2 regions of the Desulforhabdus amnigena genome follow, and region 1 is predicted to be linked to the other one. Evidence: riboswitches for the same ligand, from Rfam matches in the RefSeq annotation. Region 1 holds a riboswitch; the other holds the start of a gene.
The links. A riboswitch is a leader RNA that binds a small molecule or an ion and turns the genes downstream of it on or off. The one in region 1 is predicted to bind cobalamin.
Positions count from the first base shown of each region.

Region 2: linked by a shared signal. The riboswitch ahead of QMG16_RS12495 (TonB-dependent receptor plug domain-containing protein) and the one ahead of cobT (nicotinate-nucleotide--dimethylbenzimidazole phosphoribosyltransferase) in region 1 are both predicted to bind cobalamin.

Region 1 is NZ_BSDR01000001.1:998,657-1,004,591, forward strand. It holds gene QMG16_RS04375 (DUF72 domain-containing protein) at 1-379, opposite strand, end outside; gene QMG16_RS04380 (hypothetical protein) at 857-1,057, opposite strand; gene QMG16_RS04385 (hypothetical protein) at 1,404-2,801, shown strand; gene cobT (nicotinate-nucleotide--dimethylbenzimidazole phosphoribosyltransferase) at 3,011-4,072, opposite strand; cobalamin riboswitch at 4,201-4,405, opposite strand; gene QMG16_RS04395 (DUF3303 domain-containing protein) at 4,428-4,706, opposite strand; gene QMG16_RS04400 (queuosine 5'-phosphate N-glycosylase/hydrolase) at 5,018-5,935, opposite strand, start outside.
Region 2 is NZ_BSDR01000001.1:2,937,365-2,943,299, reverse strand. It holds gene cbiE (precorrin-6y C5,15-methyltransferase (decarboxylating) subunit CbiE) at 1-597, shown strand, start outside; gene cobM (precorrin-4 C(11)-methyltransferase) at 647-1,426, shown strand; gene QMG16_RS12505 (cobalt-precorrin 5A hydrolase) at 1,395-2,495, shown strand; gene QMG16_RS12500 (precorrin-3B C(17)-methyltransferase) at 2,522-3,301, shown strand; cobalamin riboswitch at 3,390-3,574, shown strand; cobalamin riboswitch at 3,783-3,954, shown strand; gene QMG16_RS12495 (TonB-dependent receptor plug domain-containing protein) at 3,990-5,935, shown strand, end outside.

The sequences.
Region 1 (5,935 bases):
GCGCAAAAATAGACTGTGGGACCTTCAGCAACAGATAGTCATCTTCTTTCAAGTGACTTTTATAACGGCTGAGCACATGAAAATTCTGAGTAGCCTCACCATCCGCAGTCAGCAAGAATCCATAGAAAGTGTAATCTATCTCCAATATCCTGAAATGATTGAAATACTCCTCTACGCTTTCCACGGGTAAAACATCTTCCTGAAATGTTCGCCCCTTGATCTTTTTGGAACGGCTGGATATGCGGCCTTTGTAGCGGTCTTCCGAATAAATCTGCCCCACCCACCCCAAATAGCGGTCGCTCGCTGTTCCTATAAAAATATCGGGATGCAATTCTCTAAAATAAAAGTGTTCGAAGTCAAAACCCTGTCGATCAGACATGATCGATCCTTAACAGCAGGAGATTTCTCCATTCTTCCTGAAGTGCTGCATCATATGTCCTGTGAGCTCGGCAATTCGAATTCGCCAATGCGGTCACCTCCGCAATTTGGACAGCAGGGTTGTGGATCACCCATTGTAAAATTGACTCGAACCAGTTCAAAAGCATTTCCGACCCAGCCACAGTCCTCACATCTCAACTGCTTATGTTCCATCATTTCTCCTTAAACCAATTTTGAATTCCACTGAACATGAGAAGACGGGACCAGCAATTCTCTTTTTGGACGTCTTTCATGATATTGGCATTTGCGACATCCCCTTCAATCCCCCTTCAAAGCGGGACTTTGTTCTAAAAATTTCCCCCTGAGAGGGGAAGTTTTTTAAAATGAGAAGCACTGCCATGGGACGATACAAAGGGATCTCTATGGAAAGCAATGGATCTGGAAGGACTCGAACCCTTGAATCCACAATCAATCCCATCTATGCGTCAGATAAGGATTTCTCTTTTCGCTGCCGATAAAATTCCATCAGAAATTCTGTTTCTTTCGATGAAAGGTCGAATCTTGAGACAGCTTCATTGACATACTTCATCGGCGACTCACTGGGAGATTCCTCCAGGCGTGCAGAAATCCATTTCACAGCCCTGCGGATGGATTCCCCTTCGGGCATAATATTGGCCATGACTTCATTCTCCTTACAATTGCTTTGATTGCCATCATATTATAACTATAATATATCTCCTAATGAACCGCTCGATAAGGTCATTGCAAGTACCCCCATCGATCCTGAGAGCATTTTTACAAACAAATATAATAATAACAGATTCACCTTAAATTTCAGACCACATATTGGCAATAGCCATTTGAAAAATGATCGTGCCAGCATAGGTGAGAAGGCAGCAATAACGATTGATTTTTCTTCGCACAGTAAATCGGGATAAAATCAAAAAACGAGAGGGCTTCCTCTCAAGAGAGAAAATAATTTCTTCACGCTCAACTGGAGTTCCCGTTGGGTGAAGGAGGCCGCATTGAAAAACAATCTCATTTTTGATTTCCGAACCATGAATCCTACCACGGACAGCGCTGAGCAGGAGCAGGAAGCTCTGATCGGAATTCTCATCAAGACGGTGGAGCATTTCTTCGGTGGTTTCCAGAAGATTTTTGGAGGCGCATCCGATCCGAGAGACCAGAGGAAGATCAACTACCCTCTTGCATCTCTTTGCTTTGCAGGAGTTCTCATGTTCTTGCTGAGACTCGGAGCCAGAAGACAGGTCACATACCAACTCCGAAAGAATGAGCCCTCCAGGGAAAAGTTCGAGATCCTTTTCGGTGTCGACTCCTTTCCCCATGGTGATACCCTTAATGATCTCTACCTCAGGCTCTCTCCGCAAGAGGCTCAAGAGGCCGTTACCGGGATGGCCGAAACCCTCATCAGAAAGAAGGTGCTCTCTCGCTGGAGACTTCGGGGCATCTACTATGTTGTGGCTGTCGATGGGACGGGGACCATTTCCTTCGACAAGAGACATTGCCCGTACTGTCTCACCCGGACTCACGGAACCAAGACGATCTACTACCACGAGGTGCTCGAGGCAAAGCTCGTGACCCCAAACGGATTCGCCTTCTCCCTTATGACGGAATTCATCGAGAACCCCGGGGAGAATCCCGGCAAACAGGACTGTGAGCTCAAGGCTTTCTACCGGCTTGCACAAAGACTCAAAGAAAGATTCCCCCGGCTTCCCCTGTGCATCAGCCTCGATAGCCTCTTTGCCGGCGGCCCCACCTTTGACCTGTGCAACCGATACGGCTGGAAGTTCTTGATCGTTCACAAGGATAACCTCCCCTCCGTTGAGCAACAGTTCGAGGCCCTCCAGAGATTCCATCCTGAGTGTCACCTCGAGTACCGGACAGGCAAAGAAGCCAGAATTCACCAGCAATACCGGTGGGTAAACAACATTCCCTATATCGATACTGAAAACAGAGAGCACTCCCTTTGCGTTCTCCGGTGCCTTGAGACCAAACCGGATAAGACAGGGCAGATCAGGACCACTCGATTCCAGTGGGTTACCAATTTCAAAATCAGTCAGGCAAGCGCCATCGAAATAGCCAACGATGGAGGAAGGAGCAGATGGATCATTGAAAACGAGGGCTTCAATGTCCAAAAAAACGGGGGATTTGAACTGGAACATGTTTACAGCAACAATGATGTCGCCTGCAAGATCTTCTACCTTCTCTTGCAGATCGCCTGCACTCTTTTTCAGCTCATCCAAAGAGGCAGTCTCTTTCGGAGAGCTTTCCCCACGGGAGTGGGATCGGCCAAAAACATCGCGTTCAGACTTCTCGAAGCTTGGCGCAACCTCAGGCTCGCTCGGGACTTCCTCGATAGAGTCCGGGCACAGCCATTCCAAATACGATTTGACACTTCCTGAAGGATGTCCATGTTCCAGGCTCTGATCCCCCATACATCTATAAATCTTTATAAACAGCACCAGAATGAGTGCACATGGGATAGCTGTATCTTCAACCTGGGATCAACTGCATTGAACGCCATGGGAGCACTTTTGAGCTGTGGTTAGATCTACTGGATCTTCACTGCTGGTGAGAAGGGAAAGAGCTCCCCTTCTCATCCTGCAGTCTATCAGTGTCCCGTATCTGTGACCCCCGCTTCTGCAAAGGTTTTTATTTCCTTGAGGACCTTCGCAGACGCTTCGATAATATTCATAGCCAGGGCAGATCCCGTACCTTCTCCGAGACGCATCTCAAGATCCAAAATTGGACGCAACCCGAGGAGCTCCACCATGGTTGCATGTCCGATCTCCAGACTCTGGTGTGAAATAAAAAGATAATCCTTCGCAACAGGCATCAACCGGCAGGCAATCAGAGCCCCGGCTGTGGCGATGAAACCGTCGCACACGATGGGCGCCTTCACTGCCGCAGCTCCCAAAACGGCTCCAGCAAGACCGGCAATTTCAAAACCTCCCACCTTGGTCAACACATCCAAAGCATCTTCAGAATCCGGCTGATTCACTTTCAATGCCTTTTCGACCGCCCTGACTTTTCGATTGAAAGCTTCATCATCAATCCCGGTGCCGCGACCCGTCAATTGTGAGACGGGTTTTCCACTGAATGTTGCAACAATGGCCGTCGAAGGTGTGGTATTGGCTATTCCCATGTCACCCGTACCAAACAGTTCATACCCTTCCTCGAGAAAGGCCTTCTCGACCAGGCCAGCCCCAAGGAGCAGTCCCTGAATAGCCTGCTCTCTGCTCATGGCGGGACCTTTGCAAATATTTGCTGTTCCCTTGCCTATTTTTTTATGCACCACCTGCCATTCTTCGGGGATGTCTGCCGCCACTCCGCAATCCACGACACGGACATCAGCTCCAGCATGTTTGGCCAAGATATTGATGGAAGCCCATCCCTGGATAAAGCTGAAAACCATTTGTCCGGTAACTTCCTGGGGGTATGCACTGACTCCCTCTTCTGCCACACCATGATCTCCAGCCATGGTGAAGATGAGCTTCTTTTTGACTGACGGCGTCAGAGTACCCTGAATGGCAGCCAGACGTGAGGCAATCACTTCCAAATGTCCAAGCGAACCTCGAGGCCGGATCTGAGAATGCAGTCTCTCCCATGCCTTTTCTTGCCATTCCTTTGAACAGGGTTCAATACGATTCATCAAGTTCTTGAGATTTTGCAATTTATCCTCCTTCATGAATTACTTGAACTATAACCGTTCCAAAAAAAAATCCTTCAAACTTCTCCGCAAAGGGATGTTTGAAGGATTGCTTGATGGCTTCGGCAATCTCGAGCCATTACCCTGAAAACTCAGGCATCCTCTCCATCGCAGGTCTTCTGACTTGCGGTTCGCTTTACTCTCTGTTCCTTCCCATTCCTTGCCCAAAATATACGGGCTTGCAGGAACAGTGGCTGTTTCTCAGATTTCATCCCCGCTCACAGCGTCGGCCAAACGCTACGGTTTTTCACCGTATTCCCATTTAAGCACACAGGCACAACGAAGAGGCTTAACAGAAAAAACTCTTTCTCGAAAAGTACTAAGATTTTTTGAGGGTTCTTTTGATGAGCTTAAGCGCTTTTTCTGTCTCCATCACCGGGATGATTTCAGCCACACCCAGATCCGTCCAGTTATAAATGGATGATGCGAGATGAATTTCATCATCGGCCTCGAAAAGACGGAATACGCGATGCCCCGAAATGTCAAACCACTCCCCCTTGACCGTCACTCCAATGTCCTTTTCCTTTCCGCCCATGCCTCTTTCGATAACCAAATTACGATCTTCCGGAGAATAATTAAAAATGGCCATAAACAGCATAAGAGGCTCCTTTCTCAATTGTGGAGATGGGTTAAGTGCGCACTCCTCACGATGACCGACGTCATGGTCTACAATAGAGCTCGGTGAAATCACCTGCCCCAACGCCACTCGGGCGCGACAATCAGGAGCAAGGCCATCCCTGCTCCATCAAAACAGAAACTTGATTTTTGGTGGTGCCCCCTGAAATTCTTATAACACATTATAGAGAACTCGATAATCAGAAAGTAAGCAATTAACGGTATTGCTGACAGGCGAATGTTCAGAACGACGCAGATTCAAGAAATATTCATTCGGCACTGGATGTGACATGTTCAATAGAAAATGGTACGGCAGCGATGGTATGGCCTCTTTCTGAAGGATTCCATCTGCCCCAATTGCCAGAGCCAGTTGTCAACCCAGGTGCTGCTGACTTCTCTTCCCTGTGCCGCAAATGCATTCTTTAGTGCTTCCACCGCCCATACAGTCATCGCCCGGATTTCTATCTCTTCCTCACACCCCTGAGACAATACTTGCATGGAATCGACCTTGCTGGCCAAGTCCGGATGGTATGAGATCACTCCCAATGCTCTCAAAACTTGAGGTAACTTATAGTCGGCAAAAGCCGTGAGTTTATCCATATGTATGAATTTTCCCCACTTTCGTCCAGCAAATGCCAGATTCACATCCGAAATGAAGATTTGTGCTCTTTTCCAGAAATAGACTTCTATCTCACCATATCGAGCGTCATCGCGAAAACTGGGAAAAGAATCCACGATTTTTTTTACTGCGACCAGGGCATTTCCTTTTGCCGACTCAAGTAGATGAATGATATCACCCCGCCACGTAGAGTTCAGAATCCGACCCGCTTCTCTAAGATTGAAAAGCCGTTCTTCAAAGAGTGGAATTTCCACATTTCCCGACAAAATCCCTTTCAGATCATCGGCAGAAAGATTTGCCAGAAAATCCGGTTGAGTGATAGGAATCCCACTTTCTTGAGCACGCTTGAGACTTGCAGCCAACCCCCAATAACCTGATCGGGGACTTCCACCGTAGTGTATTGTCCAGGTCGGTTCGCCCACATCTGGCCAGAAGCAATGGTTTAAAATGTCCAAAACAAAAATCCAACGAACGGTTTCCTCGGAGTCATCGAAAAAGTGACAAACGTTTTGCCATTCTCCCAAATCCCGAAAATAATCTCCCCATTTTTCCACAGCGGGTCGCACCAATTCGGGATGAAAGAATACACGACT
Region 2 (5,935 bases), 1.9 Mb from region 1:
GTGGATTCGACCGTTCCGCAAGCCGTTCTGGGGCTTCCCGAGACCGCCTTCCGGCATCGGGCCGGCCTCATCACCAAAATGGAAGTCCGTGCTGTGGCGCTGGCTCATCTTCAGTTGCGGCCCGGACTCGTTTTGTGGGATCTGGGAGCGGGAAGCGGTTCCGTATCCATTGAAGCATCGAGGCTTGTTCCTCTGCGACGGGTAGTTGCCGTGGAAAAGGACGCAGAACGTTACCGGGATCTGCAGGATAACGTGAAACGCCTTCAAGGATCGCAAATAGAGACGGTTCATGGAAAGGCCGCCCAAGTGCTGGATGCGCTCCCCGATCCGGACCGTGTTTTCATCGGAGGAAGCGGAGGGGACCTGCGGGAGATTTTCGAGAACCTCCTGCGGCGCATGCGTCCTGGTGGAAGAGTGGTCGTCACCGCAGCGACCCTGGATACTCTGGAAGCCGTTCGGGCTTTCTGGAGCGATAAACCCTATGAAATGCAGATTACGCAACTGCAGGTCAGCCGGTCTGTGCCTATCGGAAAAACGGTGAGGTTCGAGGCGCTCAATCCGGTTTTTGTGGTGAGTGTCTGGCCGAAGCCCATTTAGGGACTGTCCGGAAACCTCCCTCTATAAACAGATAGATTCGAGGAACTCTATGAAATATCCTATTCATTTTGTCGGAGCGGGTCCCGGCGACCCTGAGCTCATCACGGTCAAGGGGAAGAGGCTTTTGCAGGAAGCGGACTGCATCGTCTATGCGGGTTCTCTTGTTCCCGAGGCCTTGCTGCAGGATCGGAAACCGGGCGCCGCCATTCACAACAGCGCTTCCATGACCCTCCCGCAAACGCATGCACTCCTGCGGGAAGGGTATGAACGGGGCGAACGGGTGGTCCGCCTGCACACGGGAGACCCCGCCCTCTACGGGGCCATTCAGGAACAGATGGAACTCCTGGACCGGGATGGGATTCCTTACAGCGTGGTGCCGGGCGTGTCGGCCGTCTTCGCGGCGGCAGCGGCTCTCACCCAGGAGCTGACTCTGCCGGAAGTTTCTCAAACCCTGATCTTGACCCGTATGGCGGGTCGAACCCCCGTTCCCGAAGGGGAAGACCTTCGGTCGCTCGCGCAACATCGGGCGACCCTGGTGATCTATCTCAGTGTGCAGCAGATCGAAAAAGTGGTCTCCGAGGTCAGTCCCTGTTACGGCCCTGAGACTCCGGTGGTGGTTGCCTATCGATTGGGGTGGCCCGATGAGCTCATTGTGAAGGGTACCTTGGACGACATCGTTCAAAAGGTCAAAGCAAGCGGTATCGGCCGCCAGGCGATCATCATGGTGGGAGAGGTCTTCAATGCCCGCTCCGGGAAAGAATTGAAAAAATCCAAATTATACGACGAGTCCTTCGAACATGGATTTCGAAAAGCCCGGGTTTCCTCCTGAATCTTCCTCCATAGCCATTGTGGCTTTGACCCGCCACGGAGCCGACCTTGCGCTGCAGTTGCAGGGGAAGCTTCCCGGCAGCGCCTGTTATGTGCCGGTGCGGCATCAGTTTGCCCTGGCCATGGGGGCCGTGGGGTTTCAGCGAATGGCGGACCTGCTCAGGGAAATCTGGCCCAGGGTTTCCGCGCTGGTCTGCATCATGGCCACCGGCATAGTGGTCCGTCAGATCTCCCCCTATCTGCGCCATAAGAAGGAAGATCCCGCTGTGGTCGTGCTGGACGAGAGGGGAGAGTATGTCATCAGCCTGGTTTCCGGCCATTTGGGAGGAGCGAACCGCCTCACGAAAGAAGTCGCCCGCATTACCGGAGGACATGCGGTCATCACCACCGCTTCGGATGTTCAAGATAAGCCTGCTCTGGATCTGATGGCGCGGGCGGCGGGTCTCGAGATCGAAAACATTGAAATGCTCAGTCGGCTGGCGAGGGCTTTCCTGGAAGACGAACCCGTTTGGATCTACGATCCTGAAGGCCGGTTGAAGAGGGATTTGGCCAGCCAGGGGAACATCGACTGGCTGCATGAGGTCCTCTCTTCCCCCCCATCCCTCATGTCGACCCTGATGGAGAGAGTGGGCGTCTGGGTTTCGGAGGCCCTGGTTCCCGCGTTTCTGAAATGCCTGGTGCTGCGCCCCCGGAATCTGGTCGTCGGGATCGGGTGCAACCGGGGTACGCCGGCCCAGGAAATCATGGAATGGTTGCAAAGGGTCTTCGCCCGTGAAAAGCTCTCCCCACTCTCCATTAGAAATCTTGTGAGCGTCGATCTCAAATCCGATGAGGCGGGGATCATCGAAACGGCGGCAATGCTTCAGAGGCCTGTTCATTTTTATTCCCGCAAAGAGATCGAAAACATAACCGTGCCCAATCCATCCACTCAGGTGGCCAAGCACATAGGAGTTCAAAGCGTATGCGAAGCGACAGCTCTTCTGAGCGCCGGGAGCCAAACCCTCATTGTTCCCAAGCAGAAAACGTTCAATGTAACTCTCGCCATAGCACGGGTCGGCTATCCATTGTAAGCCTCGGGCCCGGCTACCGTTCCTATATGGTGCCCGAAGCTCTGGATGCCCTCCTTTCGGCGGAAGTGGTACTCGGCTATAAAACTTATCTGGGCTTGATCGAAGAATTGCTGGAAGGCAAAGAAGTCCTTTCCAGCGGAATGCGAAAGGAAGTGGACCGCTGCGGGCTCGCCATTGATCGTGCCCTCGAGGGACACCGCGTGGTGTTGGTATCGAGTGGTGATGCCGGGATTTATGGGATGGCGGGTTTGGTCTTCGACATTTGCCGTGAACGGAGCCTGCGCGTTTCGAGTCCTCCCCACCGCACCCCTTCAACAGAGCCGGCGGACCTTCGGGATGAGAAGGGGGAGGTTCCTCCGGATCTTTTTGTGGAAGTGATTCCGGGGGTGGCCGCCTTCAATGCGGCGGCTTCCATCCTTGGAGCCCCTCTCATGCACGATTTTGCGGTGGTCAGCCTGAGCGACCATCTCACCCCTTGGGAACTGATCGAAAAACGCTTGCAGGCGGCCGCATCCGCGGATTTCGTCATGGCCATTTACAATCCCAGGAGCAAAACGCGCCCCGATCTGCTGGAAAAAGCCCAGAAAGTGATCCTCCGCGAAAAGGCCCCCGAAACCCCCGTGGCCATCATTCGAAAGGCCATGCGCGGCGGGCAGTGGAAGTGCATCACGACTCTTGCCGAGATTCCCTTCGAGGAAGTGGACATGCAATCCATTCTCATCGTGGGAAACAGCAAAACCTACGTCTGGAACGGCTGGATGGTGACTCCCAGGGGATACTTGGACAAATATAACCTTTCGGAATGACGCAAGATAAGAATGCGCTGATTTTAGAGAGGTGTTTATTTGAATATTGACAAAAGTTTTCGGCTGTTATAGAGGTACCGGCTACGTGAAAATAAGTGAATCATCAGGTACCGCAAGGTTTAATAGGGAATCCCGTGAAATCCGGGAACGGTCCCGCCGCTGTAAACGGGGACGAAATCCGATAGAGCCACTGTTTTGCGCAAGCGAAATGGGAAGGCACAGAGAGTAGATTGATCCGTAAGTCAGAATACCTGCCTGATGATGTAGGGTCGATCGGTACGTGGTAATACCGGATGGACCGCTAAAGGACCAAGAGAACCAGGGTGCAATCCTTAGGGCCAAAAGCTCTAAGGATTTTTTTTTGGCTGAATTCCATTTCGGAGATGAATCGGTGACTGGGTGAACAGGCACCGGGACGCGAAGGAGTGCTTTTGAAAGACCTTGAGGAATAGGCATCAACGATAGAACCGTATAGCCACACTACAGTAAAATGCATCGGCTTAAGGGAAGGAAGTGGGAATCTTCCGCCGCCCCGCGACTGTGATCGGGACGAAAGCCGCAAGGATGTCACTGTCACGCCCAAGGCGTGATGGGAAGGCGCGGCGAATAGGATGAACGTGAGCCAGGAGACCTGAGTGGATGCATAAACCTTTCAACATTCCCCGAGGGGGGAAAGGAGGTTGTCTCAATGCGTTTTTCACTACTGAGGACATCGAAGCTCATCCTTGCACTGGTCGTTCTTTTTGCTGTTTTGGCGCACAATCCCTTGCCCTCCCAATCTCAAGAAGAAACCAAACAGGAAGAAACCAAACAGGAAACGACCGAAGGGAAAGAAGCGCAAGAGGCCGACGACACTTCCCGAAAGGAGGAAGCCAGCGTCGTAGCTACAGGAACCGCCAACCTGGAGCCTGTGGTCGTTACGGCGACAAGAGTCGAAACGCCGCTCTCGCAAGTGACGAAAAGCGTGAGCGTTGTGACCAGCGAAGAAAGAGACGCGCAGGAGGATTATTTTATTCCTGGTCTCCTTGACTACGAGCCGGGCGTTTATCTCCGGCGCCTTGGCGGAACGGGACAGTGGGCCCATCTGAACATCCGGGGCGTGCCGAGCCAATACATCCAGTTTCAGTACAATGGATTCCCCCTCAAGGACGAGGCAGACCCCCAGGGTGCGTTTACCTACTTCCTTGAGGATTTGTATTCGCCAAGCAATATGCAGCGGATCGAAATCCTCAAGGGCACACAGAGCACCCTGTACGGATCGCAAGCCATGGGCGGCGTCATCGACATCATTTCCGACAAATGGAAGCGCGGCACCGGAGCGGAAGTCCGCAGCGAATTCGGGGAGTATGGCACATTTATTGAGAATGGGCGATTCTACCATGGACAGGGCTCGTTTTATATTGATTTTAACCCGATCTATGTCACATCGGACGGTGAGAAATTCGGTGGAAAATACGGCTTCTGGTACGACAACCTCGGCTTCTCCGGCGGGGCTGGATTCCGCATCACTCCGGACATCACCCTCGAATTCACCTCCCTCTACTTCGATTCCGACCTCGCCTTGACGGAAACCACTCCCAGTCTGGATGCCAACGGCAAGCTCGTGACACAAACCGCCGATCCCGATCAACACCGGGAAGGCCTCTCAGCTCTGTACGGCCTCACAATGAACCATGCCGTTTCTAGCTGTTGGAACTATTCCATAAAAGGCTCCTACGCGGAAACCGAGCGCCATTACTTTTGGACGCCGACTGTGAACGGAAACCATTCCAACTACGACGGCTCCACGGGATACATCGAAACACAGCAAAACATCCAGGTCACCGATTGGCTCACCCTTATCAGTGGTCTCGATTTCAAGCAGGCCGATTACGACGGTCGTGAACCCAACAATCCCAGCAACGATGACTACAGCCCCGTGTATTACAAAGAAGACTGGTACAACTGGGACCTGTTCACCCAGGCGAGCCTCAAGTTTTTGGATGAGTCTCTCTTCCTCAATTTCGGAGGCCGCTTCAATTACCCCGAGGAGTTTGATTCCAAGCTCGTTGGGGAAGCTTCCGCAGCCTACCTCTTTAAACAGTTCGGCACCAAGGTCCACGCTCATGTGGGCTCCGGATACCGCACGCCGTCCCTTTACGAAGTCTATGGGGGGTATGTCTGGAACGGTTACCTCTACACGATCGGGAACCCCGACTTGACGCCTGAGGAGAGCGTCGGCTATGAGGTCGGCATAGAGCAGACGCTGCTCGACAAGAAGGTTACGGCGGGACTGACCTGGTTTCATACGGATTTCGATAGCCTGATCCAATATGACGGCTTCACTATGAAGTATGTGAACGCCGACGAGGCACGGGTCCAGGGCATTGAAACATACGTCGACATCACACCGTGGCAGTGGCTGAAACTGAACTTCGCTTATACCTATGTCGATTCGAAGGTCGAGGATGACGGAGACTGGGTTCGAAGCACCTACATGCCCCGGAACAAGATCAGCGGCCTTCTCACCTTGAAGCTGCCCCGTGACCTCACCACATCCGTGCGGGTAGCATGGCAGGATGAGAAGATTGTTCCCCTGTATGACAACAACTGGAACAGGGTAAGCTGGGAAGAGCCTTCTGCAGTCACCGTCGA